Regions from separate parts of the Mesorhizobium sp. M0968 genome, predicted to be linked through region 1. Evidence: predicted binding sites of a transcription regulator. Region 1 holds the regulator's gene; each other region holds the start of a gene.
The links. The regulator PhoB, encoded in region 1, activates phosphate uptake and scavenging genes when phosphate is short. The targets are predictions, from matches to a motif close to TGTCATNNANCTGTCAT.

Region 2: a site for PhoB is predicted at 2,770-2,786, ahead of NKH67_RS27885 (RNA degradosome polyphosphate kinase). Genes of this name have one in related genera too.
Region 3: a site for PhoB is predicted at 5,061-5,077, ahead of olsB (l-ornithine N(alpha)-acyltransferase). Genes of this name have one in related genera too.

Annotation. Positions count from the first base shown of each region.
Region 1 covers NZ_JAMYNL010000001.1:201,189-211,667, reverse strand. Annotated here, with positions in the region: gene pstC (phosphate ABC transporter permease subunit PstC) at 1-634, shown strand, start outside; gene pstA (phosphate ABC transporter permease PstA) at 638-1,489, shown strand; gene pstB (phosphate ABC transporter ATP-binding protein PstB) at 1,486-2,289, shown strand; gene phoU (phosphate signaling complex protein PhoU) at 2,322-3,029, shown strand; gene phoB (phosphate regulon transcriptional regulator PhoB) at 3,046-3,735, shown strand; gene NKH67_RS01060 (ROK family protein) at 3,745-4,989, opposite strand; gene xylF (D-xylose ABC transporter substrate-binding protein) at 5,276-6,316, shown strand; gene NKH67_RS01050 (sugar ABC transporter permease) at 6,458-7,822, shown strand; gene NKH67_RS01045 (ATP-binding cassette domain-containing protein) at 7,838-8,638, shown strand; gene NKH67_RS01040 (CHASE domain-containing protein) at 8,768-10,390, shown strand.
Region 2 covers NZ_JAMYNL010000025.1:754-11,232, reverse strand. Annotated here, with positions in the region: gene NKH67_RS27910 (cation diffusion facilitator family transporter) at 1-166, opposite strand, end outside; gene NKH67_RS27905 (metal-sensing transcriptional repressor) at 163-426, opposite strand; gene NKH67_RS27900 (TIGR02117 family protein) at 531-1,202, shown strand; gene NKH67_RS27895 (FAD-dependent monooxygenase) at 1,230-2,444, opposite strand; gene NKH67_RS27890 (zinc-finger domain-containing protein) at 2,464-2,709, opposite strand; gene NKH67_RS27885 (RNA degradosome polyphosphate kinase) at 2,859-5,060, shown strand; gene ppx (exopolyphosphatase) at 5,060-6,592, shown strand; gene NKH67_RS27875 (DoxX family protein) at 6,838-7,269, opposite strand; gene NKH67_RS27870 (DoxX family protein) at 7,410-7,844, opposite strand; gene fumC (class II fumarate hydratase) at 8,004-9,401, opposite strand; gene NKH67_RS27860 (SDR family NAD(P)-dependent oxidoreductase) at 9,669-10,427, opposite strand.
Region 3 covers NZ_JAMYNL010000016.1:74,453-84,931, reverse strand. Annotated here, with positions in the region: gene NKH67_RS23670 (RsmD family RNA methyltransferase) at 1-206, shown strand, start outside; gene NKH67_RS23665 (TrmH family RNA methyltransferase) at 207-1,070, shown strand; gene lspA (signal peptidase II) at 1,097-1,573, shown strand; gene acuI (acrylyl-CoA reductase (NADPH)) at 1,625-2,614, shown strand; gene NKH67_RS23650 (PAS domain-containing hybrid sensor histidine kinase/response regulator) at 2,703-4,991, shown strand; gene olsB (l-ornithine N(alpha)-acyltransferase) at 5,141-6,016, shown strand; gene grpE (nucleotide exchange factor GrpE) at 6,129-6,764, opposite strand; gene NKH67_RS23635 (hypothetical protein) at 7,001-7,204, shown strand; gene NKH67_RS23630 (fatty acid desaturase) at 7,330-8,352, shown strand; gene NKH67_RS23625 (DJ-1/PfpI family protein) at 8,500-9,120, opposite strand; gene NKH67_RS23620 (DUF934 domain-containing protein) at 9,258-9,794, opposite strand; gene NKH67_RS23615 (phosphoadenylyl-sulfate reductase) at 9,997-10,479, opposite strand, start outside.

The sequences.
Region 1 (10,479 bases):
GCTCAGGCGTCCTATCGGCATAGCGGTCGAGCTGTTGGCCGGCATTCCTTCGATCATCTACGGCATCTGGGGCCTGTTCGTGTTCGCGCCGTTCCTGCAGACGACGATACAGCCCTTCATCATCAACATCTTCCACGGCGTGCCGGGACTATCCAGCCTTTTCGCCGGCCCTCCTTACGGCATCGGCCTTCTGACCTCGGCGCTGATTCTCGCCATCATGGTGCTGCCCTTCATCACCTCGATCACCAAGGACGTCTTCGATACGGTGCCGGCGGTGCTGAAGGAATCGGCCTATGGCATCGGTTGCACGACCTGGGAAGTGACCCGGCGCGTGGTCATTCCCTATACCCGCATCGGTATCATGGGCGGCGTCATGCTTGGCCTCGGCCGGGCACTCGGCGAAACCATGGCGGTGACTTTCGTCATCGGCAACGCACATCGCATCAGTGCCTCCCTGTTCGCGCCGGGCACGACGATCTCGGCGACCATCGCCAATGAATTCACCGAGGCCGACGGCGACCTCTACACCTCCTCGCTGGTTTCGCTCGGCCTGATCCTCTTCGTCATCACCTTCCTGATCCTCGCCGCCGCCCGCTATATGCTGATGCGGATCGACGCCCGTACGGGAGCCTGACCGATGTCGACATCCTCATCGCTCCACAGCCGCCGCAAAGCCAGGAATTCGGTGATGATGGCGCTTTGCGTCGTCGCCGCCGGCATCGGGCTTGCCTGGCTGGCGCTCATTCTCGGCGCGTTGGTCTATAAGGGCACAGCCGGGCTTTCGCTCGCGGTCTTCACCGAGATGACGCCACCACCGGGCGAGGCCGGCGGCCTGCTCAATGCCATCGCGGGCAGCCTGCTGATGACGATCATCGCCGTTGTCGTCGGCACGCCGGTCGGCGTGCTGGCGGGAACCTACATGGCCGAGTATGGACGCTTTTCGCGCATCACCACCGTCGTCCGCTTCATCAACGACATCCTGTTGTCGGCGCCGTCGATCATCATCGGCTTGTTTGTCTATGAGCTGATGGTACGGCCAATGGGGCATTTCTCGGCCATTGCCGGCGCCGTTGCGCTTGCCATCCTGGTCATTCCGGTGGTCGTGCGCACCACTGAAGACATGCTCAACCTGGTGCCGAACGCGTTGCGTGAAGCCGGTGCCGCGATCGGCGCGCCGCGCTGGGTGGTGATCCGTTCGGTCGCCTACCGCGCCGCATTGTCCGGCATCGTCACCGGCATATTGCTGGCGATAGCACGCATTTCCGGCGAGACGGCGCCGCTGCTCTTCACCGCGCTCAACAACCAGTTCTGGAGCAGCAATATCAACGCGCCGATGGCCAGCCTGCCGGTGACCATCTTCCAGTTCGCTCTCAGCCCTTACGAGGAATGGCAGCAACTGGCGTGGACCGGCGCACTCATAATCACCCTGACGGTTCTGGGCTTGAGCATCCTCGCCCGCAGCCTTACCGGACGCAGAGAGGACAGATGACACAGATGTTGTCCCCAGACATGACGATGGCCGAAACGGTCGCCGAGAAGACGAAGATCGAGGTCAAGAACCTCAACTTCTACTACGGCCAGAGCAAGGCGCTGAAGGACATCAGCCTGTCGCTGCCTGAGCGCAGTGTCACGGCCTTCATCGGCCCTTCGGGCTGCGGGAAATCGACGCTGCTGCGTGTGTTCAACCGCATCTATGAGCTCTACCCAAAACAGACGGCCGAGGGCCAGGTGCTGCTCGACGGCAAGAACATTCTCGACCGGTCGCAGGATCTCAACCTCCTCAGGACCAAGATCGGCATGGTGTTCCAGAAGCCGACGCCGTTCCCGATGTCGATCTACGAGAACATCGCCTTCGGCGTCAGGCTCTACGAGAACCTCGGCAAGTCCGAGATGGACGGCCGCGTCGAACAGGCGTTGAAGCGCGCCGCGCTGTGGAGCGAGGTCAAGGACAAGCTCAACGCCAGCGGCTTGAGCCTGTCCGGCGGCCAGCAGCAGCGGCTCTGTATCGCCCGCACGGTGGCCGTGAAGCCGGAAGTCATTCTGCTCGACGAACCGGCTTCGGCCCTCGACCCGCTGTCGACCGCCAAGATCGAGGAACTGATCGACGAGTTGCAAGCCGACTACACGATCGTCATCGTCACCCACAACATGCAGCAGGCGGCGCGCGTGTCGCGCCAGACCGCCTTCATGTATCTGGGTGAACTGGTCGAGTTCGACCGGACCGAGAAGATATTCACGTCGCCCCGCGAGAAGCGCACGCAGGACTACATCACTGGCCGCTTCGGCTGAGCCGTTCCGATCATGCATATGAGGACAGGACCATGGGCGAACACACAGTCGCTTCTTTCGACGAGGATCTCGAGCAGATCAGCAAGCTGATCCGCGACATGGCCGACCTCGCCGGTTCGATGGTCGGCGGGGCGACCAAGGCCCTGTTGAATTCCGACAACGTGCTGGCGCAACGCGTCGTTTCCGACGACGCCATCATGGATGCGCGTCAACGCGAACTGGACGACCGCGCCATCACCCTGATCGCCAAACGCCAGCCGATGGCCCACGATCTTCGCCATGTGGTCGGAGCGATCCGCATGGCGGGCGACCTCGAACGCATCGGCGACCTTGCCAAGAATATCGCCAAGCGCGTGAGTGCGGTCGGCCTCAGCGCCACGCCGCGGGACCTGTCGCATTCCATCGACGCGATGGCGCAGTTGGTTCTCATCCAGGTGCAGGGTGTCATCGAGGAATATGCTGCAGGCGATGCGGCCGCGTTGGCCAAGCTTCGTGCCGCCGACGAGCGCATCGACGTTAAATACACGTCCGTGTTCCGCGAGCTGTTGACCTACATGATGGAAGATCCGCGCAACATCACCGCTTGCACGCACCTGCTGTTCTGCGCCAAGAATCTGGAGCGGATCGGCGACCATGTCACCAACATCGCCGAAAATGCGTATTATGTGCTGACCGGCGAGCAATTGCCGGTCAATCGTCCGAAGCAGGACGAAACGACAATGTCCGCACCGGTGACATGATGGGGGTGCCCAGCCGATGATCGCACCACGCATAATGGTGGTGGAGGACGAGGAGCCGTTGGGTGTGCTGCTCCGCTACAATCTCGAATCCGAAGGCTACCAGGTCGAGGTGGTGACACGCGGCGACGAAGCCGAGATCCGTTTGCAGGAGAATGTGCCCGACCTTTTGGTGCTCGACTGGATGATACCAGCGGTTTCCGGCATCGAGCTCTGTCGTCGGTTGCGGGTGCGCCCCGAAACCGAGCGGCTGCCGATCATCATGCTGACCGCGCGCGGCGAGGAGAGCGACCGGGTGCGCGGTCTTTCGACCGGCGCCGACGACTATCTGGTCAAGCCGTTTTCGACACCGGAATTCATGGCCAGGGTCAAGGCGCTGCTGCGGCGCGCCAAGCCGGAAGTGCTGTCCAGCGTGCTGAAGGTCGGCGACATCGTGCTCGATCGCGAATCGCACAGGGTCTATCGCAAGAAGAGCGAAATCAGGCTCGGGCCGACCGAATTCCGGCTGCTCGAGTTCATGATGCGGCATCCGGGCCGTGTCTTCTCGCGCAGCCAGTTACTCGATAATGTCTGGGGCGAGACAATCTACATCGACGAACGCACCGTCGACGTGCATGTCGGGCGGCTGCGCAAAGCCGTCAACAACGGCCGGATGCCGGATGTCATCCGCACCATCCGCGGTGCCGGCTATGCGATCAGGGAAGATTGACCCGCCTGGTCAGGCTACGTTCTTTCTGACGCTGGGCCTCATTTGCGCGCCCGGCGCGAAAATCTCCTGGTCGACGAAGCTTAACGCCCGCATCGCGCAGCCTTCGCGGATCAGCGGCAATTCGTTCGGCTCTGTATCGAAGGAGATCGAGCCTGAATGCTGGCCGCCGGCGGTCTGGGCGATTGCCTTCCGCAAGGCCGGCTCGATCAGATCGAAGGCGGCGGCACTGGCGCCGACCATCGCGACCGGTGCCGGATCGATCAGCGCGAACAGCGAGCCGAGACCGAAACCCAGCGCTTCGCCGGCCTTGCGGTAGGCCTCGCGTTCCGGCCCATCTTTCTCGCGCGCCCGGGCCGCCAGTGCTCGCATGTCGGCGTCGCTGACGTCGGCGACCGGTTCGCTGTCTTCGCTCATCTGCCTGGCGTTGCGCCAGATGGCGTAGTTGCCGGCATACGCCTCGATGCAGCCGCGCCGCCCGCAACGGCAGAGCGCGCCGCCCGGACGATGGATCATGTGGCCAAATTCGCCGCCCGAGGAATGCGTCCCGGTGAACAGTTCGCCCTTCAGCACCAGCCCCATGCCGATGCCATGCGAAAGCAGGATGGCGATGAAGTCGTCGCGATAGCGATCCGGATTGCGCCAGCGCAAAGCCACCGCCATCATGTTGCAGTCGTTCTCCACCGTTGCCGGGATGCCGAATTCGTCCTCCAGCATGTCGGCAAAGGCGATGTCGGTCTGCGGCGTGATCGGCGACCACAGCATGGCGCGTGCAGGGGAGTCGGCAATGCCCTGAATCGCCAGGGCGATGCGGGCGACACTGCGGACGTCAAGATCTGGATCCTGCAGCCGGCGCCGGACGATGGCCATGCATTCACGGATCAGCTCGTCGCGCGGCATGGTCAGCGTGTCCAGCCGGCGCTGTTCCTCGGCGACCACCTGTCCCGTATAGTCGATAATGGCGGCCGACAGGAAATTCAGCGACAACACCACGGTCAGCACCGCCGCCGCTTCCGGATTGAGGGCGAGGCCGACCTGCGGACGACCGCGTTTCAACGAAACGGGCTCACTTGCCTTGCTCTCGGCGAGGATGCCTTCCCGTATCAGGTCGGAAGAGATCGCCGATATGGTCGAATGACTGAGGCCGGTGGTAGCTGCGATCTCAGTACGCGATGGCTGGCCGGCCCGGCGCACCGCCGAGATCACCATCGCCCGGTTGCGCCGGCGCAAATCGTCATGGCGGATTCCGACCGACATTGTTTTGCTTTCCTCCCGGTTGCCGCGGCCGCTCATGAACCGGAAGCCGTCGGTAATGTCCGACAAATAGTGTCGGATGCAGGCAAATAGTGTCAGATGCAGGTGGCGCTGTCATCGTTTATTCCGACGCTCGAAAAAACTCGCAGAGTCATCAAAATCCATCAGAATCGATGTTGACAGCAGCCGGAGATCGGGCCAGTATTTTTTCGAGGCTCGAAAAAATTAGAGCTTCTAAGCTGGTCTTTGAGCCAATTGGTCACGCCGTACGCGGCGCAGGGAGGATATGATGAAGAAATTCACGACCGCCATTCTGGCGGGTGTCGCCATGACGCTGGCGCTGGCGTCGGTGGCGCAGGCTAAAGACAAGGTCATCGGCGTTTCCTGGTCGAACTTCCAGGAAGAGCGCTGGAAGACCGACGAGGCCGCAATGAAGGCGGCCATCGAGGCCGCAGGCGACAAGTATATTTCCGCCGACGCACAGTCCAACCCCGGCAAGCAGCTCACCGACGTCGAGAGCCTGATCTCGCAGGGCGCCAACGCACTGATCATCCTGGCGCAGGACGCCTCGGCCATCGGGCCGGCCGTGCAAAAGGCGCTGGACGAAGGTATTCCGGTTGTCGGCTACGACCGGCTGATCGAGAACAAGGACGTCTTTTACCTGACCTTCGACAACAAGGAAGTCGGCCGCATGCAGGCCCGGGAAGTCTTCAAGGTGAAGCCGGAAGGCAACTACGTCTTCATCAAGGGTTCGGGTTCCGATCCGAATGCCGATTTCCTGTTTGCCGGTTCGATGGAGGTGCTGAAGGCGGCAATAGACAGCGGCAAGATCAAGAATGTTGGCGAGGCCTATACCGACGGCTGGCTGCCGGCCAACGCTCAGAAGAACATGGAACAGTTCCTGACCGCGAACGACAACAAGGTCGATGCCGTGGTCGCCGCTAATGACGGCACTGCCGGCGGCGTCGTCGCCGCGCTGACAGCGCAAGGGCTGGCCGGATCGGTTCCGGTTTCGGGCCAGGACGGCGACCACGCCGCGCTGAACCGCATCGCGCTCGGCACACAGACCGTGTCGGTGTGGAAGGATGCGCGCGAGCTCGGCAAGAATGCCGCCGAGATCGCCTCGCAACTGGCCGACGGCAAGCAGATGACCGACATTGCCGGCGTGAAGGATTTCACCACGCCCGGCGGCAATGCCGTCAAGTCGCTGTTCCTGACCCCGGTCGCCATCACCAAGGACAACCTCAACGTCGTCATCGACGCCGGCTGGATCAAGAAAGAAGAGGTCTGCGCCGGCGTGACGGCTGGCACTGTTGCAGTCTGCAACTGAGCCGACGTTTCCGAGAAGTCCGAACGCCGCGGCCGCTCGCCGCGGCGTTTTTCAACAAGAGTTGTTTTTCCGCTTCCGGCGGATAACTTCTAGGCTGCTTCCGGCATCCGCGACAGACGGCAACCCGGCGGGAGAAACATCATGACCGACACGACGTCCAACACGCCGGTCGACAACACGGCAGACCGGGCACGGGAATCCGAGCTCGGCATCGTTGCCCGATTTCTCAAGGCAACCGAACTCGACACGCGCATGCTCGGCATGGTCGGCGCGCTGCTGGTCATCTGGGTCGGCCTGCATGTCGTTTCCAGCGTACGGCTCGGCGTCAATCCGTTCGACTTCGACAGCCGGACCTTCCTGACGCCACGCAATCTCTGGAACCTGTCGGTGCAGACTTCCGCCGTGGCCATAATGGCCGCCGGAATGGTGCTGGTTATCGTCATGCGCAATATCGACCTGTCGGTCGGTTCCGCCGAAGGCCTGATCGGCGTGGTCATGGGCTTTGCGCAGGTGCATTTCCTGGTGCGAATGATCGGTCTGCAATTAGGCAATCCCTGGATCTGGATCCTGGCACTGGCCATCGGCCTGGCGCTTGGCCTTCTGATCGGAGCGTTCCAGGGATACATCATCGCTTATCTCGAGGTGCCGGCCTTCATCGTGACGCTGGGCGGCCTTCTGGTCTGGCGGGGTGCCGCATGGTGGGTCGCCAGCGGTCAGACGATTGCGCCGCTTGATGCCACTTTCCAGCTGATGGGCGGTGGGCCGGCGGGTTCGATCGGCGCGCGATGGAGCTGGATCGTCGGAATTGTCGCGTGCCTGGCGGTTGTGTTCATGCTGCTCAACGGGCGGGTGCAGCGCAAGCGGTTCCGCTTTCCGTTGCGCCCGATCTGGGCCGAGACGTTCCTCGGTGTCCTCACCTGCGCTGTCATCATGGGCGCCATATGGCTTGCCAATTCCTATCCTTGGCCGGTCGGCATCGTGAACAGATATGCGGCGGCCAACAATATAACGGTTCCCGAAGGCGGGCTGTTCATCGCCCATGGCATCGCCATACCCGTGCTGATGGCTGTAGCCGTAGGGCTGATCATGACCTTCATCGCCAAGCGTACCCGTTTCGGCCGCTATGTCTTCGCCATCGGCGGCAATCCGGAAGCAGCCAACCTTGCCGGTATCAACACGCGCTGGGTGACCATGAAGGTGTTCATGATCATGGGCGTGCTGGCGACGATCGCCGCGGCGATCTCGTCAGCCAGGCAGAACTCGTCGACCAATGCGCTGGGCACGTTGGACGAGCTGCTGGTCATCGCGGCGGCGGTGATCGGCGGCACGTCGCTCGCCGGCGGCTCCGGCACAGTGCTCGGCGCCATGCTCGGCGCGCTTTTGATGCAGTCGCTGCAGTCCGGCATGGTGCTGCTCGGCATCGATTCACCGCTGCAGAGCATCGTTGTCGGCGCCGTGCTGGTGCTCGCGGTGTGGCTCGATACCGTCTATCGCAAACGCGTTTAGGGAGGAGGAACGATCATGGCAGACAAAACCGCTCCCACGGGCACGCCGCTGATCGACATGCGCAACATCTCCATCGCTTTCGGCGGCATTCGCGCCGTCGACGATGCCTCTGTCGACCTTTTCCCGGGCGAGGTGATGGCTTTGCTCGGTCACAACGGTGCCGGCAAATCGACGTTGATAAAAATCCTGTCCGGCGCCTACAAGCGCGATGCGGGCCAGATTTTCGTCAACGGCGAGGAGGCTTCGATCTCCAATCCCCGCGACGCCAAGAAGTACGGCATCGAGACGATCTACCAGACGCTGGCGCTGGCCGACAATGTCGATGCGGCCGCCAACCTGTTTCTCGGCCGCGAGCTGATGACCGGCTGGGGGACGCTCGACGACGTCGCCATGGAGGCCGAGGCGCGCAAAGTGATGGGCAGGCTCAATCCGCGTTTCCAACGCTTCAAGGAGCCGGTGGTAAAGCTTTCGGGCGGCCAGCGGCAGTCGGTGGCGATCGCCCGCGCCATCCTGTTCAATGCTCGCATCCTGATCATGGACGAGCCGACGGCGGCACTCGGGCCGCAAGAGACGGCGCAGGTCGGCGAACTGGTCAGGCAGCTCAAGGCCGACGGCATCGGCATCTTCCTGATCAGCCATGATATTCACGACGTGTTCGAGCTTGCCGACCGTGTCTGCGTCATGAAGAACGGTCGGGTTGTCGGAACGGCGCGCACAACCGACGTCACCCAGGACGAGGTGCTCGGCATGATCATCCTCGGCAAGTGCCCACCCGGCGCCATTCCGGGGCCGGGCGCGCTGAAGATCGCCGCATGAACGAGAATTAGCCGGCTAATCACACGCCGCCAAAATGTGCCAGCCGTCACCATGCTTTGGCCTTGCCATTGTGTTGGCGTCAGGACTTGCCCATAAAGATGCCGAACCGTCCACGGGACGTATCAGCAATTGAAGAAGCTTTTTCCGACCGTCGCTTTTATCGCCGTCGCGCTGATCAGCCTGACGATGGCGGGTTTTGCCTATTTTGCCACCCAGGAGGCGGCCCGCATTAAATTCGAGGCGACGGCAGACGACGCGCTTAACCGGATCGAAAGCCGCATCGACCTGGACCTGTCGCTGCTGCGTTCGACCCGGGCGCTGTTCGACGCACGCAATGGCGGTATCTCGCAGGGCGAGTTCAAGGCTTTCTTCAACGCGCTCGACGTCGACAATAATTTCGCCGGCCTGCGCGGCATCGGTTTCCTCCGCCTGGCGAAAACTGGCAACGAGGCGGCGGTCGAGCGCGACATCCTGCACGATCACGGCGCAAGCCATCCGATCTATCCCGACACGAACTTACCGTGGCGTACGCCCATCGTGCTGTTCGAACCGCTGGATCCGTCCAACAAATCCAGCATCGGCTACGACATGTTCACCGGGCCGGCGCGGCGCGAGGCAATCGAAAAGGCGATGGCCGACGACCAGCAGCACGCCAGCGGGCTCGTGCAGTTCGGCAAGGATACGGGTGCCGCGCAGACCTTTACCGGGTTCCTCGTCTTCGTCCGGCTCAATGTCGAAACCGCGCCGGACGCCGTGAACGCGACGAGATCCTCGACTGCCGGCTTCCTTTATGCGGCCTTCCGCGCCCGTGATCTGTTCCAGGCTGCGCTCAGCCGGGCACCATTGCTGCCGGTCAACACCGAGATCTATGACGGCACGGTGGACAGCGACAACCTGCTGTTCCAATCGGAAACGCCGCCTGTTTCGAGCCTCGGCGACAGGCTGCTGGTCACCCGCAAGGTCACCGTCGCCGGCCGGCCGTGGGTCGTCCTGTTCAGGCCGACAAGTGCTTTCTCGCAACCTTCCTCGCGCGCCATCCCGGTGATGCTCGGATTGTTCGGACTGCTGCTTGCGGGCGCCATCGCGCTGGTGGCCCGCTATCAGGAGCGGGCCTATGAGGCGGTCTCGCTGCTTCACGAAACGACCGAAAAGAGCCTGCTGGAAAAAGACCTGATGCTGCAGGAGATGAAGCATCGCATCAAGAACTCGATCACGCGGGTGCTGGCAATCGCGCGCCAGACAGCATCGCACACCACCGACGTCCAGGAATTCTCGGCTTCTTTCTCGGCCCGGCTGCAGGCGATGGCGGCTTCCCAGGACATGCTGACGCGCTCACGCTGGCAGAAAGCCGATCTCGGCGACCTGCTGCGCATCGAGCTAGGCCAGGTGTTCGGCAGCGAGCTTCCTGAAGGGCTGCTGTCGGGACCACAGATTCTTCTCGATGAAAAGACGACGCAGGCACTCGGCCTCGTCTTTCACGAACTGGCGACGAATGCGCTGAAGCATGGCGAAGCCGGCAATTCAGTCGGCGCGCTGAAGGTCGACTGGTCGCTCGAAGCCCGTAGCGGCACCCGGACATTGGCTCTCAACTGGCGCGAGGCCGGTCAGAAGAAGCTCGAGACACCGGCAAAGAGCGGTTTTGGCACCAGACTGATCGATCTCAACGTCACGCGCGAATTGCGTGGCACAATCAGGCGCGATTTTCGCGAAGATGGCTTGAACGTGGAAATCAGGGTTCCGCTGCCGGCCTGAAGCCCCGTCTCGTGGGCCGCGTCGCAACAGCGCTTTAAAGGGCAAACGCGGAGGCAGGTGGCCTGCCTCCGCGTTTGCTGTTCGCCTGG
Region 2 (10,479 bases), on a different contig from region 1:
GGATCACGAACGACCATTTGATTGCCCAGATGCCCCGGTCGGTGGTGGCAATTGTCGCGTCGATGACGCCATGGCTGTGACCGTGCGGACCGTGATCGCCGTGATGATGTGCGGCGTGCGAGCCGAACCCGAGCCAGTCCAGAATGCGGGCTACGATGGCATTCATAGATACTTCGCCAGCTGCTTGAGTTCCGCCAGCGAGTTGCCGCCGGTTTCGACGCTGTCGGTCAGGCAATGCTCGATGTGATCGTTGATCAGCTCGCACTTGGCGCTGCTGATGGCCCTTTCGACGGCATGAAGCTGCTGCGCCAGGTCAACGCAAGGGCGATGCGCCTCGATCATCGCCAACACCGCCGCAAGGTGGCCCTGCGCGCGCTTCAGGCGCTTTATGATGGAAGGATGCGAGGCGTGGAGGTGATCTGACATGCCTCAGCGTATCCTCCCGGGGAGGATACGCGTCAAGCTCTAAGTCAGCTGTGCAACTTTCGGAGGGGCTTCACCTTGAGCATTGCTTGTTCTATGCCTTTCCCATGAAGAAGCTTGCCCGTTTTCTTGGCCTGCTGGTCGTTGCAGCAGTCCTTGCGGTGGCATTGGGCACACTGCTGCCGCGCCCGCTCTGGCCGGCGGCAGTTGCCGATCCGATCGGCTCAAGCCACCGCATCCTGGTGCTGAAAAATCCGATCCATACCGACATCGCCATCCCGGTCGACGACGATGTGCGCCGGCGCTTCCATTTCCTGGTCGATGCCGGCATTCCAGCAGACGTGGCGGAGGTCCGCTACATAGTCTTCGGCTGGGGCGGCCGCGCCTTCTATCTCGAGACGCCGACCTGGTCGGAACTGAAGGCAGTGCCGGTGATGAAGGCGCTGACCGTCGATGCCTCGGTGATGCATGTCGACATTTCAGGCGAAATCGCCGAGCCGCATCCCGACGTCACCGGCTTCGACATCGGCGAGGAGCGGTTTACGGCGCTGCTCGATTACATTGCGGGAAGCTTCCGGCAGGGACCGAGCGGGGCCATGCCGATCGAGAATGCGGCGTATTCCCGTTTCGATCGTTTCTTCGAAGGCAATGGCCGTTTCAACGCGCTGGTCGGCTGCAACACCTGGGCGGCGGCGGCACTGCGCACCGCCGGGCTGCGCACCGGCTGGTGGAACCCGCTGCCGGCATCGCTCGGCCTGTCGATGCGGCTTTACAATTGACCGGGCGACTTAGGACCGCCGAACGTCCTACGCCCGCCAGCCGTAGAGCCAGTCGAGATCGGCGGCGAGTTTTTCGGGCGAGCGCATCGCCAGGAACAGGTTGCGGGCCATCGCCACCGGCCCAGCCGCATGCCAGGCGAGGCGATTGACGGCGCCGCGGCGGGCGACCTGGGCGACGCGCGGCCGCCGCGCCTGTTCCCAGGCGGCAAGCGCCCCCTCAAGATCGGCTGTGGAGGCCGCAACGAAGCCGGCAAGCGTCGCCGCGTCCTCGATCGCCATCGCCGCGCCCTGTGCGGCAAACGGCGTCATCGCGTGCGCCGCATCGCCGATCAGCGCGATGCCTTGCGGCGTCGTCCACCGCCGCTGCTCGACTATGTGGATCGGCCATGCCGTCCACGGCGCCGCCTCGTTCGCCAGGCGGACCAGCGCCGGCGCGGTACCACGCATGGCGCTGGCGAGGCTGGCGGGGTCGGCATACCCCGACCAGCCTTCGGCGATGCGCTCGCCCTTGGTGAAGGCAGCGAGGTTGAAGGCAGTGCCACGGCTGACCGGATAGGCGACCATATGGAAGCCGGGATAGAGGAATGCAGTAACGCAATCGGGCGCACCGATCGCTGCTAAGGTTTGTCCGGCGGGGCTGTCGGCGGCCACCGTGGCGCGCCAGGCAAGCTCGCCCGAAAACCGGCTTCTCCGGAAATCGGCTGCGTTGCGGGCAAGCGTTTCTCGCACCGACGACCAGACGCCATCGGCGCCGATCAAAAGACAGCCAGCCTCGACCGTGTCGCCATCAGCCGATGCAGTGACGGTAACACCTTTCGATCCGGCTGCGATGTCGGTCACCCGCGCGCCGGCGATCAGATCGATACCGGGCTGCTCCGAAACTCGCTGCATCAGCGCTGACTGCAGATCCGCGCGGTGGGCAACGAGATAGGGCGCTCCCCAGCGCGTGTCGGCCGCCTGGCCAAGCGGTACGCGCGCCAGCTTGCGCAGCGTGGCGGCATCCTTGAGCACGACTGCCTCCGGCCGCACCGCCGTCGCCAGCAGCCGATCGAGTACGCCGAGCTGCCGTAGGATGCGCGTCGCGTTGGGCGAAAGCTGGATACCGGCGCCGGCAGCCTCGAGGTGCTGCGCCTGTTCGAACAGTTTTACCCGATAGCCGCGCTCGGCGAAGGCCAGTGCCGCGGTCAGCCCGGCGACGCCCGCCCCGGCGATGACCACCTGCCGGGACTGCGTTTCCTGCATCAGGCTTGTCGCGGAAGAATCAGGCGGCCTGGTCGATATAGAGGCAGCCCGGCGGCTGCGTTTCCAATGCCTTCAGTGTCGGCGAATAGCGATAGAGCGTCGAGCAATAGGGGCAGACCTTTTCATTGTCGTCGCCCATGTCGAGAAATACATGCGGATGGTCGAAAGGCGGATTGGCGCCGGTGCACATGAATTCCTTGACGCCGATGTCGATTGCCGGGTAGCCCGCATCGTTCTGGAAATGGGGAATGGAACCGCCTGCCATCGTCGTCTCCTGATCTCGTCGATTGCATCTGGATCATAACCCGTCTCTTTGCAAGATCGATGAAATGAAACTGTCGCAAAAGCCTGTCAGAGGATAAGTTAAGCCGGTTAAGGCTGTGCTCGTCGAACGGTGTGGGAAGAGCGGGAACCATGAACGAACTGAAGCCGGTGCAGAACGAATTCATCACCGTCGAGGCGGCGAGCCGCGAAGGCGGCAATCCCGATCGCTTCGTCAATCGCGAGTTTTCCTGGCTGCAATTCAACCGGCGCGTGCTCGAGGAATCGCTGAACGCCAATCACCCGCTGCTCGAGCGCGTTCGCTTCCTGTCGATATCGGCCGCCAACCTCGACGAGTTCTTCATGGTCCGCGTCGCTGGTCTTGCCGGCCAGGTGCGCGAAGGCATCGTGCTGAAGAGCCCGGATGGGCGCACTCCCGAGCAGCAGCTCGAACAATTGCTGCGCGAGGTCGAGCGCCTGCAGGAGGACCAGCAGAACAGCCTTTCGGCGCTGATGCTGCTGCTCGACAAACAAGGCATCGAAAGCATCACCCGCGATGCGCTGACCAAGGACGAGAAGACCTGGCTCGAGGACCATTTCCAGGAGCAGGTATTTCCGGTCCTGACGCCGCTGTCGATCGACCCGGCGCATCCGTTTCCGTTCATTCCCAATCTCGGTTTCTCGATGGCGCTGCAATTGCGCCATCGCAAGAACGGCGAGGAAATGAGCGCGCTTCTGCGCCTGCCGGTGGCGCTGAGGCGCTTCATCCGTTTGCCGGATCGCAAGCATCATGTCCGCTTCATTCCACTCGAAGAGGCGGTCAGTCTCTATATCGGCAAGCTGTTCCCCGGCTATGAGGTCAAGGGCTCCGGCACGTTCCGCATCATCCGCGACAGCGATATCGAGGTCGAGGAAGAATCAGAGGATCTGGTGCGGCTGTTCGAGACGGCGCTGAAGCGCCGACGCCGCGGCTCGGTCATCCGCATCGAGTTCGACCGGCTGATGCCGGCCGAATTGCGCGATTTCGTCGCCGGCGAGCTCGGCGTCTCGGCAAGCCGCATCAGCGTGCTCACCGGTCCGCTGGCGCTCAGCCAGATCTCGGAGATCGTCGCCGTCGCCCGCGACGATCTGAAATTCACCCCCTACAATCCCCGCTTTCCCGAGCGCATCCGCGAGCATGGCGGCGATTGTTTTGCCGCGATCCGCGAGAAGGACATCATCGTCCACCATCCTTACGAATCTTTCGACGTGGTGGTGCAGTTCCTGCGCCAGGCAATGGCCGACCCGGAAGTGGTGGCGATCAAGCAGACGCTCTACCGCACCTCCAACGACAGCCCGATCGTACGCGCTCTGGTCGACGCCGCCGAGGCCGGCAAGTCGGTGACCGCGCTGGTCGAGCTCAAGGCGCGTTTCGACGAGGAAGCCAACATCCGCTGGGCGCGCGACCTCGAGCGCGCCGGCGTTCAGGTCGTCTTCGGCTTTCTCGAACTGAAGACCCATGCGAAGATGTCGCTGGTGGTGCGCCGCGAGGATGGCAGGCTGCGCAATTACGTGCATCTGGGCACCGGCAACTACCACCCGGTCACGGCACGCATCTACACCGACCTGTCCTTCTTCACCACCGATCCGACGATCGCGCGCGATGTCGCCCAGCTGTTCAACTTCATCACCGGCTATGCCGAGCCGGCCGAGCAGATGCGGCTGGCCATCTCGCCGTTTACGCTGCGCGACCGCATCCTCCAGCACATTTCGGATGAGATCAGCCACGCGCTGGAGGGCAGGCCGGCCCGCATCTGGATGAAGATGAACGCCTTGGTCGACCCGATCGTCATCGATGCGCTCTACGATGCCAGCCGCGCCGGCGTCGAGATCGATCTCGTCGTGCGCGGCATCTGCTGCCTGAGACCGCAGGTGCCCGGCCTATCGGAGAACATTAGGGTGAAGTCGATCGTCGGCCGTTTCCTCGAGCACAGCCGCATCTATTGCTTCGGCAACGGCCACGGCCTGCCCTCGGACGGGGCGATCGTCTATATCTCCTCGGCCGATCTGATGCCGCGCAATCTCGACCGCCGCGTCGAGACCATGGTGCCGATCACCAATCCAACTGTGCATGAGCAGGTGCTCGGCCAGATCATGCTCGGCAACATCATGGACAACCAGCAAAGTTTCGACGTATTGGCTGACGGAACCTCCCGGCGCGTTGTGCTGGAGGAGGGCGAGGAACCGTTCAACGCGCAGGAATATTTCATGACCAATCCGAGCCTGTCCGGACGGGGCGATGCGTTGAAGTCGCATGCGCCCAAGCGCATCGCGCAGTTCAAGCGCCGCAAGAAACAGAACGCAGCGACGGGCTGATGATTTCAGCGTCCCAGGGCCGGCTTCAGGACCGCCGACCGCTGTCCATCATCGATATCGGATCGAACTCGATCCGTCTTGTCATCTATGAAGGACTGGCGCGCTCGCCGACCTTGCTGTTCAACGAAAAGATGCTGGCCGGCCTCGGCCGCGGCATCGTTTCGACCGGAAAGCTCGATCCCGAGGCGGTGACGCGCTCGATGGAAGAGTTCCGCCGCTTCCGCGCGCTCTCCGACCAGGCCGGCGCCGAGCGCATATATGTGCTGGCGACCGCCGCCGCTCGCGAGGCCGTCAACGGCCCCGACTTCATCCACCGCGCCGAGGATGTGCTCAAGACCGAGATCCAGGTGCTGAGCGGCCGCGAGGAAGCCCATTATTCGGCGCTCGGCGTCATTTCCGGTTTCCATCCGGCCAACGGCATTGCCGGCGACCTTGGCGGCGGCAGCCTCGAGCTGATCGATATTGACGGTGAGACGATCGGTGACGGCATCACGCTGCCGTTGGGCGGCTTGCGCCTGCAGGACATGGCGAAGAACTCGCTGACCCAGGCGGCAAGGATCACGCGCGAGCAACTGGCGCGGGCGAAATTGCTGAAGGGCGGGCAGGGCAGGGCGTTCTACACGGTCGGCGGCACCTGGCGAAACCTCGCCCGGCTGCACATGGAAATGACCAACTACCCGCTCGGCGTCATGCACCATTACGAGATCGGCATCGAAAGCGCCGCGAACTTCCTCCGGCAGGTCGCCAAAGCCGAGATCGACAAGATCAAAGGCATCGAGGGCATCTCCAAGAACCGCCGCTCGCTGCTGCCCTATGGCGCCATCGTGCTGCAGGGGATCATGGCGGCGATGCAGCCGTCGAAGATCATCGTCTCGGCGCTGGGCGTGCGCGAGGGCTTTCTCTACTCGCTGCTCGACGAGGCCGAGCAGAAGGCCGATCCGCTGATCTCGGCGGCGGAAGAGCTTGCCCGCCTGCGCTCGCGCTCGGTCGACCACGCGCATGAGCTTGTCGAGTGGACCGGCAAGGCCTTCTCTGCCTTCGGCATCGACGAAACCAGGGACGAGGCGCGCTACCGCCACGCCGCCTGCCTGCTCGCCGATATCGGCTGGCGTGCCCATCCCGAATATCGCGGCAAGCAATCGCTCAACATCATCGCCCACGCCTCGTTCATCGGCGTCGACCATCCCGGCCGCGCCTTCCTGGCGCTTGTCAGCCTGTTTCGCCACGAGGGCGTGTTCAATGAAGCCGCGCCGGAAATCCGCGGACTGGCGACGCCGCGCTATCTCGAGCGCGCCCGCGTCTTGGCGGCGTTGCTGCGCGTCGTCTATTTGCTGAGCGCGGCAATGCCCGGCGTCATGCCGCGGCTGAAATGGGAAAACCGCGGCAATGGCGTGCTGGCGCTGGTGCTGCCGGCAGCACTGGCCGATCTTTACGGCGAGCGGCCCGCCGGCCGGCTGGCACAACTGGCAAGGGTCACCAATCGCCGGCTGGTGCTGGCGGTCGAGGGCGGGCCTAGCATGTCGGTGAAGTAGTGTCTCAGCCAGGCAATCGCTTCAGGTCTGCGCCGCCCCTCATCTGCCTGCCGGCATCTTCTCCCCGTATAGTGACGGGGAGAAGGGCACCTTCGCAAAGGATTTCGCTCACCTCCAGCGTTGCAGTAACGGTGCCGAGATCTCGGCCAGCTTCCTTCTCCCCGTCACTATACGGGGAGAAGTGCCCGGCAGGGCGATGAGGGGCAGCGCCGACTTCGACAATTGGACGGTCGAGAAAGCTGGATCTAGACTGAAGCAATTCCTCTGGATCCCACCGCAGCCATCCGGCCGTCGGCCGACCATGCACCCGCGCCAGCCATCGCCAGCGCCAGAAAACCGCCTGATATCGCGATGTCCTTCATCAGCATCTGCGAATGCATGAAGGTCAGCGTCGGATCGCCGCCGCCCTGGCCATAGTGGCCGATGAACGCTGTCGCGACGCAAAAGGCGGCGAGCAGCAGCGCCACGATCGGCGTCTTGAAGCCGACGAGGATGAGCAGCCCGGCGATCAGTTCGAACAGCCCGGTGCCCCAGGCAGCCAGCGTCGGCAGCGGCAGGCCAAGGCCGGCGAAATAGCCGGTCGTGCCGGCAATGTCGGTCAGCGCGTGGAAGCCGGACGGCACGAACAGTGCGGCGAACAGCAGTCGGGAAAGCAAAAGCAGCGCATTGCGGGGCATGGTAACCTCCGTTGTCGGCCGGGTGGCCAAGAGCCCGATCCTAGCAGAATTCCGGTCAGCGGACCGACAGGCACAAACGACAACGAAAAAGGGGCGCGGAAAATTCCGCGCCCCTTTTGTTCAGGAAATGCTGGACTGCTTCAGCCGCGCTTGGCGTCGATCGAATACGCGCCTGGGCCCGAGGAGGCGAGCACGAGGAAGCCGCCGGCAATGCCGAGGTTCTTCATGAAATTGATCATCTGCATCTGATCGGCCCAGCCGGTGTGGGCGACCAGGGCGGTGGCGACGGTGAAAATCGCCATTACCCAGCCGACGATCCGGGTCTGGAAGCCGACGAGGATGGCCAGGCCGCCAAGCAGTTCGATAAGGCCGACGACAATGGCGGTCACCATCGGCAGCGGCAGGCCAAGGCTGCCGAAATAGCCGGCGGTGCCGGCAATCGCCGTCAGCTTGCCGAAACCCGAAAGCAGGAAGATGACCGAAAGCAGGATGCGGCCGAGCAGGATCGTGCCCGAGGCGCCGGCGGCGGTGCCGGAACCGGCAAACGAAGTATTGGCGGACGTGTTGGTGGACATGCGTAACTCTCCAGAAGGATTTGGCCAAACGGCTTGGGATACCCGTCTAGTTAGCGCAGGCCGACTGTTCACCAAAGATGCCAGATTGGTTACGGATTGTTCACCAAGGTAACGTTTTCGCGATCAACATGGGTGTTGAGATCCAGGCATATCAACGCCCTAGCCTGGATGCGTCATGTCCTCCGGCCGCACCAGCCGCTCATAATCGGCTTCGCTGACCAGCCCGGTGGCCAGCGCTTCCTGGCGCAGCGTGGTGCCGTTCTTGTGCGCCGCCTTGGCGATCTTGGCGGCGTTGTCGTAGCCGATCGTCGGCGCAAGCGCCGTCACCAGCATCAGCGAACGGTCGAGTGCTGCCTTGATGTTGTCTTCGCGGGCCTCGATGCCGACGACGCAATTGTCGGTGAACGACACGGAAGCGTCGGCCAGCAGCTGTACCGATTGCAGGAAACAATAGGCCATCAGCGGATTGTATACGTTGAGCTCGAAATGGCCCTGGCTGCCGGCGAAGCTGATCGCCGCATTGTTGCCGAACACCTGCACGCAAACCTGCGTCATCGCCTCGCATTGGGTCGGATTGACCTTGCCCGGCATGATCGAGGAGCCCGGTTCGTTTTCCGGCAGCGACAATTCGCCGAGGCCCGAACGCGGGCCGGAGCCGAGCAGGCGGATGTCGTTGGCGATCTTGAACAGCGCCGCCGCGCAGGCATTGATGGCGCCGTGCGAGAAGACCATGGAATCATGCGCGGCCAGCGCCTCGAACTTGTTCGGCGCGGTGACGAAATCGATGCCGGTGATCGCGGCGATGCGCGCCGCCACCTTTTCGGCAAAACCGACCGGCGCATTGAGGCCGGTGCCGACCGCGGTGCCGCCCTGCGCCAGCTCCTGCAGGCCGGGCAGGGTCATTTCGATGCGCTTGACCGACGAGGCGACCTGCGCCGCGTAGCCGGAGAATTCCTGGCCAAGCGTCAGCGGCGTCGCGTCCTGGGTGTGGGTGCGGCCGATCTTGACGATGTGGGCGAAAGCCCTGGTCTTGGCCTCGAGTGCCTTATGCAAATGTCTTAGCGCCGGCAGCAGGTCGTGAGTGATGCGCTCGGCGCAGGCGATGTGCATGGCCGTCGGATAGGTGTCGTTCGACGACTGGCTCATGTTGACGTGGTCGTTGGGATGCACCGGCTTCTTCGATCCCATGACGCCGCCCAAAAGCTCGATCGCCCGGTTGGAAATCACCTCATTGGCGTTCATGTTGGACTGGGTGCCTGAGCCGGTCTGCCAGACGACCAGCGGGAAATGCTCGTTCAGCTTGCCGTCGATGACCTCCTGCGAGGCCTCGATAATGGCCTTGCCGATCGCCGGATCGAGCCGCTTCAGCTCCATATTGGCCTCCGCTGCCGCCCGCTTGACGATGCCCAGCGCCCGCACGATCGAGGCCGGCTGTTTCTCCCAGCCGATCTTGAAATTGGCCAGCGAACGCTGCGCCTGCGCGCCCCAATAGCGGTCGGCGGCGACCTCGATGGGACCGAACGTGTCGGTTTCGGTTCTGGTCTCTGGCGCGCTCACGAAGTCTCTCCGGTTTGCAATTTGCAAACGGCGTATCGCGTTGCACAAATGCCTTCAAGCGGAGATTGCGGGTGACGGGAATGCAAATCGGTTGAAGGTGCTGGCAATCTCCCCACTTGAGGGGGAGATGTCGCCGAAGGCGACAGAGGGGGGCGGTAGGTCTTGACGCAACTCCCATAGCGGACGGAACAGGCTGGTGTTCCACGCGAGACGACCCCCTCTGGCCTGCCGGCCATCTCCCCCTCGAGGGGGGAGATCGCAACAACCTTACCCCGCCGTGTATCCTCCATCCACGGCGAAGATTCCGCCGCTGGTCCATGCCGCTTCGTCGCTGGCGAGATAGACCGCGATGCCGGCAAGGTCGCTGGTCCGGCCGATGCGGCCGAGCGGATAGCTGCGCTCGACATAGGCCTTGAGCTCGGCTTGCGCGGCCTCAGGCAGGTTTTCGATCGACCTGCGCCGCATCGCTGTGTCGACCGTGCCGGGCGCGATCGCGTTGACCCTTATGCCGCGCGGCCCGAGCTCGAAGGCGAGCGACTTGGTCAGCGAATTGAGCGCGCCCTTCGACAGCGAATAGAGGCTGGACGGCCGCTTCGGGATCATCTTGTGCGCGAAATAGGACGAGATGTTGATCACCGAAGCCGCACCCGGCGCGAGATGCGGCAACAGCCGTTGGGTGAGAAAGAATACCGCCGTGACGTTGAGCGCGAATGACTGCTGGAACTGGTCCTCGCTGACGGTCTCGAACGGCACAAGGAACGCTACGCCGGCATTGTTGACGAGGATATCGACAGGTGGGCCGCGCCTGGCATGCTCGACCACGGCATCGATGCCGGCGCTGGCCGACAGGTCGGCCGACAGCGTGTCGACATTATCCCCGAGCTGCTTGCGGGCGGCGTCGAGTTTTTTGCCGTCGCGGCCGACGATCAGCACGTCCGCGCCTTCGCGCAAGAAAGCCTCGGCGATTGCCAGCCCGATCCCGTCCGAGCCGCCGGTGACCAGTGCCCGTTTGCCGCCTAGTCTCATCCAACACTCCCGCGCATTGCCGTCTTGTCTGATAAGCAGAACAGCGCCGTTG
Region 3 (10,479 bases), on a different contig from region 1:
TCTGCCGCGCGATCCTGACGCCGAAGCCGCTCGCCGTGGTACTGACCGCCTATTCGATCCGCGCCTCTTTTTTCGCCATCCATGCCCTGATGCGCGACACCTTCGCCGGCATGGGCGGCACGGTCGAGTCGGGTGAATTGATCATCCGCGAGAAATCTGCCGGTCGGGCGCTTTCGACCTCGCTGTTCTCACGCTGGGTGGCCTGAATGAGTGCCTACGAACGGCACGCGGGCGCGCCAGGGCAGGTGAAGGAAGTCACCAGCCTCGCCAACCCGCTGGTCAAGGACATCAAGGCGCTCGCGCTGAAGAAATTCCGTGACCAGCAGAATGCCTTCATGGCCGAAGGCCTGAAGCTGGTCATCGACGCGCTCGATCTCGGCTGGTCGATCAGGACACTGGTCTTCGCCAAGGCCGGACGTGGCAATACGGCGGTTGAAAAGGTCGCGGCGCGCACGGTCGCCGCCGGCGGCACCGTCCTTGAAGTTTCGGAAAAAGTGCTGGTCGCCATCACCCGCCGCGACAATCCGCAAATGGTCGTCGGCGTGTTCTCGCAGAAATACCTGCCGTTGAAGGACATCCGCGCCCGTGACGGCGACGTCTGGGTGGCGCTCGACCGCGTCCGCGACCCCGGCAATCTCGGCACCGTCATCCGCACGGTCGACGCTGTCGGGGCCAGGGGCGTCATCTTGGTCGGCGAGACCACCGATCCCTTTTCGGTCGAAACGGTGCGCGCCACCATGGGCTCGATTTTCGCCGTGCCGGTCGCCAAGGCGTCGCCCGAAGCTTTTCTCGCCTGGCGAACGAGCTTCCCCGGCCTCGTCGCCGGCACCCATCTGAAGGGTGCGGTCGACTACCGCTCGGTCGATTTTTCAAAGGGCCCGGTGCTTTTGATGATGGGTAACGAGCAGCAAGGCCTGCCTGACGAGCTTGCCGCAAGCTGCGACAAACTGCTGCGGATACCGCAGGCCGGCCGCGCCGATTCGCTCAACCTTGCAGTGGCCACCGGCGTCATGCTGTTCGAGATCCGGCGCGGCGCGCTGAAGCTCGGCCCGGAGGACGCCAGATCGTGACATCTCAAACCGTGAAACTGCAAACCATGAAGTCCTGGAGGCCGTATGCTCTTCTGGTCGTCGCCGCGATAGCGCTCGACCAGTGGGTGAAATACCTAGTCGAAACCGGTCTTGCCTTTCAGGAACGGCTCGACCTGCTTCCGTTCCTGGCGCTGTACCGCACCTACAACACCGGCATCGCGTTCTCGCTGTTTTCGTCCTTCGGCGACACCGGCCTGGTGGTCGTCGCGGTCCTGGTGGTCGCTTTCGTGCTCTATCTTGCGGCCCGCACGCCGCCCGGCCACCTGCTTGCCCGCATCGGCTTCGCACTGATCGTCGGCGGCGCGCTCGGCAACCTGATTGATCGCGCAATCTACGGTCATGTCATCGACTATGTCCTGTTCCATACGCCGGTCTGGTCCTTCGCGATCTTCAACCTCGCCGACGCCTTCATTTCGGTTGGTGCGGTGCTGGTCGTCTTCGACGAACTCATTGGCTGGCGGCGCGGAGCGTCGAGCGATTGACCTCACTCGCCTGGCGCCACACATTCTGATCTGCAAGCCCGAGGAGAAAAAATGCCCGAAACCTTCAAAGCCATCCTCGTTTCGCGTGACGCCGAGAAAAATCAGTCGGTCGCGGTGACCGAGCTTACCGAGGCAGACCTGATGGAGGGCGACGTCACCGTCGCGGTCGAGGCGACGACGGTGAACTACAAGGACGGTCTTGCAATTACCGGCAAGGCGCCGGTGATCCGCCGCTGGCCGCTGGTGCCGGGCATCGATTTCGCCGGCACCGTCATCTCGTCTTCCAATCCTGACTGGCGCAAGGGTGACAAGGTCATATTGAACGGCTGGGGCGTCGGCGAGACGCATTTCGGCGCCTTTGCAGGGCGCGCCCGCGTCAAGGGCGACTGGCTGGTGCCGTTGCCGGACGGCATGAGCCCGCATGATGCGATGGCGGTCGGCACCGCCGGCTACACCGCCATGCTTTGCGTCATCGCGCTGGAGCGCCACGGCATCGTGCCCGATCGCGGCCCGGTGGCGGTGACCGGCGCTGCCGGTGGCGTCGGCTCGGTCGCGGTCTCGATCCTGTCCAGCCTCGGCTATCACGTCATCGCCTCGACCGGCCGTGCTGCCGAAAGCCCCTATCTGATCGACCTCGGCGCCGCGGAAGTGATTTCACGCGACGAGCTTGCCCAGCCCGCAAAACCACTCGCCAAGGAACGCTGGGCCGGCGGCGTCGATGCGGTCGGCAGCCACACGCTGGCCAACGTTCTATCGATGACCTCCTATGGCGGCGCCGTTGCCGCTTGCGGCCTCGCCGGCGGCATGGACCTGCCGGCAAGCGTCGCGCCCTTCATCCTGCGCGGCGTCTCGCTGCTCGGCATCGATTCGGTGATGGCGCCGAAGGCGGTCCGCCTCGAGGCCTGGCGCCGTATCGGCGCCGATCTCGACCACGCAAAGCTTGCCAGCCTTTCGACGAGCATCGGCTTCGACGGCATCATCGGCGCCGCGCATGACATCGTCGAGGGTAAGATCCGCGGCCGCGTGGTGGTGGATATGTGAGCCCCCAAGGGAAAAAAAAGAGCGCGACCGGTAAAATTCGAGCGATCAACCACAACCTTCGATAAGCTCTGTCTGACAGGATTTCCGTATGATTGCGGAACCCGGCATCAGAGAGGCGGAACCAGCCGAACGGGCCGACGGGACGGCCCCCGCGGCGCCAGGACGGCAGCTTGTCGCCGCGCCACCGCTGGCGCCGGAACTGCCGGCCTCCAACCGCGAAGGCCTGCCCTTCCTGACGCTCGTCGCCATTGTCGTGCTGGCAGGCTTTTCGCATCTGACCGGGGCGCCGATCTTCATCACTATCGGCCTTTTGGCGACAGCCATCGCCGGGCTCGCCATGCATCTGCGCAACAGGCGCACCGAGCGCCGCGCGGTGGCCCTGCTCGATGCCACGACCGCCCGCAGCCGCGCCGAAATAGAGACGCTGGCCGACCGCATGTGGGAGATGCAGGAGAGCGAGGAGCGCTTTCGCGGGCTGATCGATGCACTCGGCGATCTCGTCGTCCATCGTGACCGCGACGGCCACATTGTCTACGCCAACAAGGTTTTCGCCGACCTTGTCGAAACCGACCAGCGCGACCTTGCCGGCAAGACTCTGGCCGAACTAGGCATCGATGTCGGCATCGTCCCCGACGCCGCGTTTTCCGACCATGAATGCCTGAGTTCCACCGACGTCGCCATTCGCACGCCGGACGGCCCACGCTGGTTCTCTTGGATCGAGCTGTCGGTGCGCGACAAGGACAGCGGCGCCGTTTCGCATCGCGCCATCGCCCGCGACATCACCGCTCGCAAGCGCGCCGAATCCTCGCTGATCACCGCCCGCGAGCGGGCCGAATATGCGAGCCAGGCCAAATCGCGCTTCCTCGCCACCGTCAGCCACGAGATCCGCACGCCGATGAACGGCATCATGGGCATGGCCCGGCTTCTCGCCGACACCAGCCTTTCGCCCGAGCAGCGGACCTATGTCGGCGCCATCTCGACCTCGGCCAGCGCGCTGCTGGCGCTGATCGAGGACCTGCTCGACTACTCCAAGATCGAGGCCGGCCGCTTCGATCCCGAACCGCAGCCGATGTCGGTGCGCGAGATCGCCGACAATGTCATCGAGCTTTTGGCGGCGCGGGCTTTTGCCAAGGATATCGGCCTCGGCTGTCATGTCGAACCCGACGTGCCGCAGCTGATCACCGCCGACCCCGGCAGGGTCAGGCAGGTGCTGCTCAATCTCATCGGCAACGCCGTCAAGTTCACCGACAGCGGCGGCGTCCTGGCAAGCATCGCCCGCGTCCGCACCGAAACCACCGACCGCATCCGCTTCACCATCACCGACACCGGCCCCGGTCTGCGCGAGCAGGACATGGAGCGCATATTCGAGGACTTCGAACAGGCTGACGGCACCTCGACCCGTGCGCATGGCGGTGCCGGCCTCGGTCTCGCCATTTCCAAGCGCCTGGTGACCGCCATGGGCGGCACTATCTCTGTGTCGAGCCGGCTTGGCCAGGGGTCCGAATTCGTCTTCGAGATTCCCGCTATTTCCGCCGTCGAGGCGCCGCAGATCCGCCAGGACGCGCTGTCGGGCCGGCATGCCGTGATCGTGTCGAAGAACCTGGTCGAGGCCGAAGCCCTCGCCCGCACCATTCGCGCCAATGGCGGCACGGTCGATCTGGCCACCGCCGCCGCCCAGGCCACCCCTTTCGCCGAGAGCTGCGACGTGCTGCTGATCGATGCTGCCATGGAGCAAAGCGACGGCAGGCTGCTCAGGCGCCTGCGCCAGAGCGGATTTGCCGATTGCGAGGCAGTGACGCTGATTGCACCGACCGACCGTGGCATGCTTGGCGAGTTCCGTGCCAATGGTTACGCCACCTTCCTTGCGAGGCCGGTGCGCGGCGAGACATTGCTGCGCGTGCTTTTGACCAGCCACGCGCCGGTCGTCGCCGAGCCGCAACTGCAAAGGCGCGGCGCGCAGGCGGGGCACGCCATTGGCGCCCGCCAGCAGGGCCTGTCGGTGCTGATCGCCGAGGACAACGACATCAACGCCATGCTGGCCCGCGCCACGCTGCTGAAGGCCGGGCATCGCGTGAAAGTGGTCGGCAACGGCAAGGCCGCCGTCGAGGCGGTCATCAGCACCGGCCACAAGCACCGTTACGACGTGGTGCTGATGGACTTGCATATGCCTGTCATGGACGGCCTGGACGCCATCGCCGCCATCCGCCGCCATGAGGAGGAGACCGCGGTGCCGCCGGTGCCGATCATGGTGCTGTCGGCCGACAGCCAGGAAAAGACCCGCCACGCCGTGCTCGCTCACGGTGCCAGCGGCTTCGTCACCAAGCCGCTCGACCCCGATGCCCTGGTTCATGCGGTCGAAGGGCAAGCGGCCGCCTGAGGCACAACATAGACGGTTGATAGATTGCCCAGTCGACGAAGTATTGCCCGCAGAGCCGTATCACGGTACTGTCACAATCCTGTTGCACCTACACCGTATCCCCGTGCCAAGAGGGATGGCTCGAAGGAGAATCACTCGTGCATACAGTCATGCCGGAATGTGATGCTCGGCCGAACGCCAGCGGGCCTTTGCTCGTCGGCCGGAACGCCGATGCCGTCATAAAAGGCGCATCGCTCGGCCGCATCGGCAATCTCGAAGTGCGGCTCGCCCGCAACGAGGCCGAGATCGCTGCCGCGCAGGAAGTGCGCTACCGGGTGTTCTACGACGAGCTTGGTGCCAGGAAGGACCTGTTCCAGATGCAGGACCGCCGCGATGCCGATCGCTTCGATCCCCTCTGCGACCATCTGCTGGTCTTCGATACTTCGCTTTCCGGCCCCGAGCATCGCCGCATCGTCGGCACCTACCGCCTGCTGCGGCAGGAGATTGCCGCGGCCGCCGGCGGCTTCTATTCCGAAGGCGAATTCGAACTGACCAAGCTGATCGCGCGGCATCCTGGCCAGCGCTTCCTCGAGCTCGGCCGCTCCTGTGTTCTGCCCGAATACCGCTCGAAGCGCACCATCGAGGCGCTGTGGCAAGGCATCTGGGCCTATATCAATCATTACGGCATTGGCGTGATGACCGGCTGCGCGTCGTTCCACGGCACCGTGCCGGCGGCACATGCAGAGGCGCTGACCTACCTTGCCCACCACTGCCGGACGAATTCATCCTGGGACGTGCGTGCCGTCGCCGGGCGCTATTGTTCGATGGATCTGATGCCGATCGAGGCCGTCAATACCAAGGCGGCGATCGCCGCGATGCCGCCGCTGGTCAAGGGCTATCTGCGCGTCGGCGCGCGCATCGGCGACGGTTGCGTCATTGATCGTGAATTCTCGACGGTCGACGTGTTCGTGGTGATGCCGGTCAAGGAGATCGGCGCCCGCTACGTCAATTATTATGGCGGAGAAGCGCAGCGGTTTGCGGCCTGAATAGGGGAGTAGGCGGAGAGAAGGCAAGGGCGCGAGTAGGCAATTGCTCTACTTTACCCGACGTAGCGCTATTCCCTACTCCCGTACTGCCCTATTCCCCTACTCCCCTAACTTACGCATCTTTCTCAGCCTGCTCGTTGACCGGCCCCGGCTCCACCGGCGCTTCGCTTGCGACATGCTTGGGGCCGCCCTTGGCGACACCGACCATGGCCGGCCGCAGCACACGCTCGCCGATCGAATAGCCGGGCTGCACGACCTGCACGACCGTGTTGGCCGGTACGTCGGGATTGGGCACCTCGAACATCGCCTGGTGGAAATTCGGATCGAATTTCTCGCCCTCGGGCTCAAGCTTCTTCACGCCGTGGCGTTCCAGCGCCGACAGCATGGCGCGCTCGGTGATCTCGACGCCGTCGATCAGCGTCTTGAAGCCGGCATCGCCCGACGCCTTGGCCTCCTCCGGGATGGCATCCAGCGCACGGCGCAGATTGTCCGACACCGAAAGCATGTCGCGGGCAAAATTGGCAACCGCATAGGCGCGCGCATCGTGGACGTCGCGGGCGGTACGGCGGCGCAAATTCTCCATGTCGGCCGCGACGCGCAGCGCGCGATCCTTCAGCTCTTCGTTTTCCTTCAGAAGCCGCACAAGCGCTTCATAGTCGCCGTCGACGCCGCCTTCCCTTGGCTCCGCGGCAGCCTCGGTCTTCTCGGCTTCATCGGGCGCGCGTTCGTCTTTTGCCTGGTCGCTCATCGCCGTTTCCCGTCATTTTCGAATGGTGTGGATTTGCGCCCGATATCGAGGTTTGCCGGCCAAAAATCAAGGGGCAAGCGATACTGCAGCCGCTGTCGCGGCTTGACGGCGGACGGCGCATACCTTTCGATTTTAATTCAAACTTTACCGTACCCGACGGCTTTGCTTGCCAGCATACTACAATGCGGGAACCATTCCTCCCTTGGAAGAGTTTCGAAGTCGACACAGGATTTTGGATGATGCCCCGCAGGAATGGCGAAAAACGCGACGGGCTCGCCGCCGATATCCGGCGCCAGCTCGGCACCGAGGCGACCAAGCGCTTTCTGCGCACCTTGCCGGCCTTCCGCACGGAGTCCGATATTCCCGACCGTCTGAAGGAATTGCTCGACCGCCTGGACGGCGTAGAAGCCAAGGTGGTCGCAGGCGGGCGCCGTCGGTAGGCGCCGTTGCCGGCGACGCGACCTGCGATTGCGGCCGCAATCCTCGCCATCGCGCGACATTTACCCGCAGTAACTTTGCGTGATCTCCGCCTTGCGGCAGCGCGCCGCTCCGCCTATGTTTCATGATGAACATGATTTCCCCCGAAGCTGTGGCAAACAGCAAGCGCGCCTGGTTGAAGATCCTGTCGCGCTATAAAAAGCCCGACAGGCGTCGCAGCGCCGTCGAACTCGCCATCACCCTCATCCCCTTCGCCACGCTGTGGGCATTGTCCTCGGCCGCTTATGCCTATGGCCATTGGTGGGGTCTGGTCCTCATCCTTCCGGCCGCCGGCTTTCTGGTGCGGATCTTCATGATCCAGCACGATTGCGGCCACGGCTCCTTCTTTGCCAACCGCTATGCCGACGACTGGATCGGCCGCGTGCTTGGCGTGCTGACGCTGACGCCCTACGATTGCTGGCGCCGCGCCCACGCAACCCATCACGCCAGCGCCGGCAATCTCGACGAGCGCGGCACCGGCGACATCAAGACACTGACCGTCGCCGAATACCGGCAACTGTCGTGGCGGGGCCGGCTCGCCTATCGCCTCTATCGCCATCCGCTGGTGATGTTCGGCCTTGGCCCGATCTGGATTTTCATTTTCGAGCAGAGACTGCCCTTGGGCATGATGCGGGGCGGTTTCACCCCCTGGGTGTCGTCGATGTCGACCAACCTCGCCATCGCGGTCATCGCCGCGCTGCTCATCTGGTTCGTTGGCCCCGGCGCGTTTCTGGTCGTGCATTTGCCGATCGTCATCCTCGCCGGATCGGCCGGCATCTGGCTGTTCTATGTCCAGCATCAGTTCGAGGAGACGGAGTGGACAAAGGACTCCGAGTGGGAATTCCAGCACGCTGCTCTGCACGGTTCGTCCTATTACGACCTGCCGCCGGTGCTGAACTGGATCACCGGCAATATCGGCGTCCACCACGTGCACCACCTCTCGGCCAAGGTGCCGTGCTACCGGCTTCCGGAAGTGCTGAGGGACTATCCGGAGCTGCGTGAGATCGGCCGCGTCACACTCCTCGACAGCCTGCGCTGCGTCAAGCTGGCGCTGTGGGACGAGAGTCGCAGCAAGCTGGTATCGTTCCGCGAAGCGCGGATGGCCGTGTAAAGCATACCGCCGCACCTAAAGCGCGTTGCGCTCGACCGGCCTCATGCGACGCGCTTTAGGTTGTCGTTTATGCATGCCGTTATCGCAAAACCGCTGACACTTTTGCGCGACATGCGTTAGGGGTGCGGCGGGCTCCACATTCCGAGCTTAAGCCGCCCGGCGCTGGTCGCGCATCAGGGTCTCGCCCTGGCGGATCTCGGTGCCCAGCACTTTCAGGCATTCGCGCATGAAGGCGGCAAGGCCCGGCCAGCCCTTGGCCGACACCAGATTGCCGTCGACATGGGCGCCGGTCGGCGCAACATCGATATAGATGCCGCCGGCCAGCGTGACTTCCGGCTCGCAATATTGCAGCGCCGCGACTTCCCTGCCGCGCACCACGCCGTCGACCGCGATCAGGATCTGCACGCCGTGGCAGATGGTGAAGATCGGTTTTCCCGTCTCATGGAAATGCCGCACCAGCGCCTGCACGCGCTTGTCGATGCGGATATATTCCGGCCCGCGCCCGCCCGCCGCGTAGACGGCATCGTAGTCGGCCGGATTGACCTCGGAAAACGTCTTGTTGAGGATGTAGTCGTGGCCGAGCTTTTCCGTATAGGTCTGGTGGCCCTCGAAGTCGTGCAGCGAGGTCTTCAGGATATCGCCGGCCTTCTTGTCGGGGCAAACGACATGGACGGTGTGGCCCACCGCATGCATGGCCTGTTCAAAGACGAAAATCTCGTACTCCTCGCTGAACTCGCCAACGAGCATCAATATCTTCTTGCCAGCCATACCCGGTTCCTCCCTTGTGGCCACATTTATTCGGATCGCGAAATAATGGGCCTATCCTAAGGCGGAGAGGCGCAAAATAAAAGGCTGAATCGGGAATGTGGTCCGACCAGATAGGGCTTCTGGCCCTCTGGAGCGGATCAGCCGGCGCGCACCCGCCGCCAGGAATATTTCGGGCCTTTGGCCTCCGGCTTCACCGCCGGCTGATAGAACAGCGGCAGTCCGCCGGTGCGGCCTTGCTCGAGCCGCTTCAGCAGCACCGGGTGCGATACCTCGAATTCATCGAAGCCGACGCGCAGCATATGCGGCAGCTGATCGATCAGCACCTGCCCGGTGGCGCGCATAGCGCCTGCAAAATGATAACGGCTGCGCAGCAATTCGCCCTTGGAGAACGAGCGGCCGTCATTGAACGCCGGAAACGCCAGCGCCACCAGCGACAGCTGATCGAGCAGGCCTGCGATCTTCTCGAGCTGATCGCCGGGCTGCAGCAGCACACCGATGCGCTCCTTCGCCGACCGCCGCACCTCCGGATCGAGGCCGAGAAACGCCTGCAAGGGCAGGATGAAACGGCCATTGCCGACCAGCGCCTCGGCGCTTTCGGCATGAACCCACTCGTCCTCGCGGAACCCATCCGGTGTCCACAGCCGCATGGTGTTTTCGGCTATCAAGTCGCTCATCAAGAAAATTCCCAAGTCCAAAGATTCTAAAGTGCAAAACACCTCAGGGTGCGTTGAGATTCAGGTCAGGCCGAGCCGAAGGCGGGCGCGAAGCGACCAAACTGTGTGGCCTCCGAGAACCGGAGCTGAGCGTACTTTGGGTACGTGAGCGCCGGAAGCACAGGAAGCCGCCGTTTGCAGGCCGGCTGAATATCAATATACCCTAAAGCGAGGCGTCCGTCAGCGATCTTTCCAGCCCCGACAAATGGATGCCGCATTCGGTCTTGGCATGGCCGGCCCAGCGGCCGCTGCGCGCATCGTCGCCCGGTTGCACCGGCTGCGTGCATGGGAAACAGCCGATCGACAGATAGCCATAGGCGACCAGCGGGTTTTCACGCAGCGCATGCGCGCGCATGTAGCCGGCCTGGTCCGATGTCGTCCAGTGCGCCAGCGGATTGATGCGGATGCGCGAGCCGACCGCCTCGAACACCGGCAGCGCTGCCCGGGTCGCCGCCTGGAAGCGCTTGCGGCCGGTGAACCAGGCGCGGAACGGCTCGACGCCGCGCGCCAGCGGCTCGACCTTGCGGACGTCGCAGCAGGCGTCGGTGTCGGTCTCGTTCAGATTGCCGGTCGGGTCGATCCTTGCCAGCGCCGCATCGTCGGGCCTGATCACCCGGATATCGCTCAGCCCGAAATCGGCGGCCAG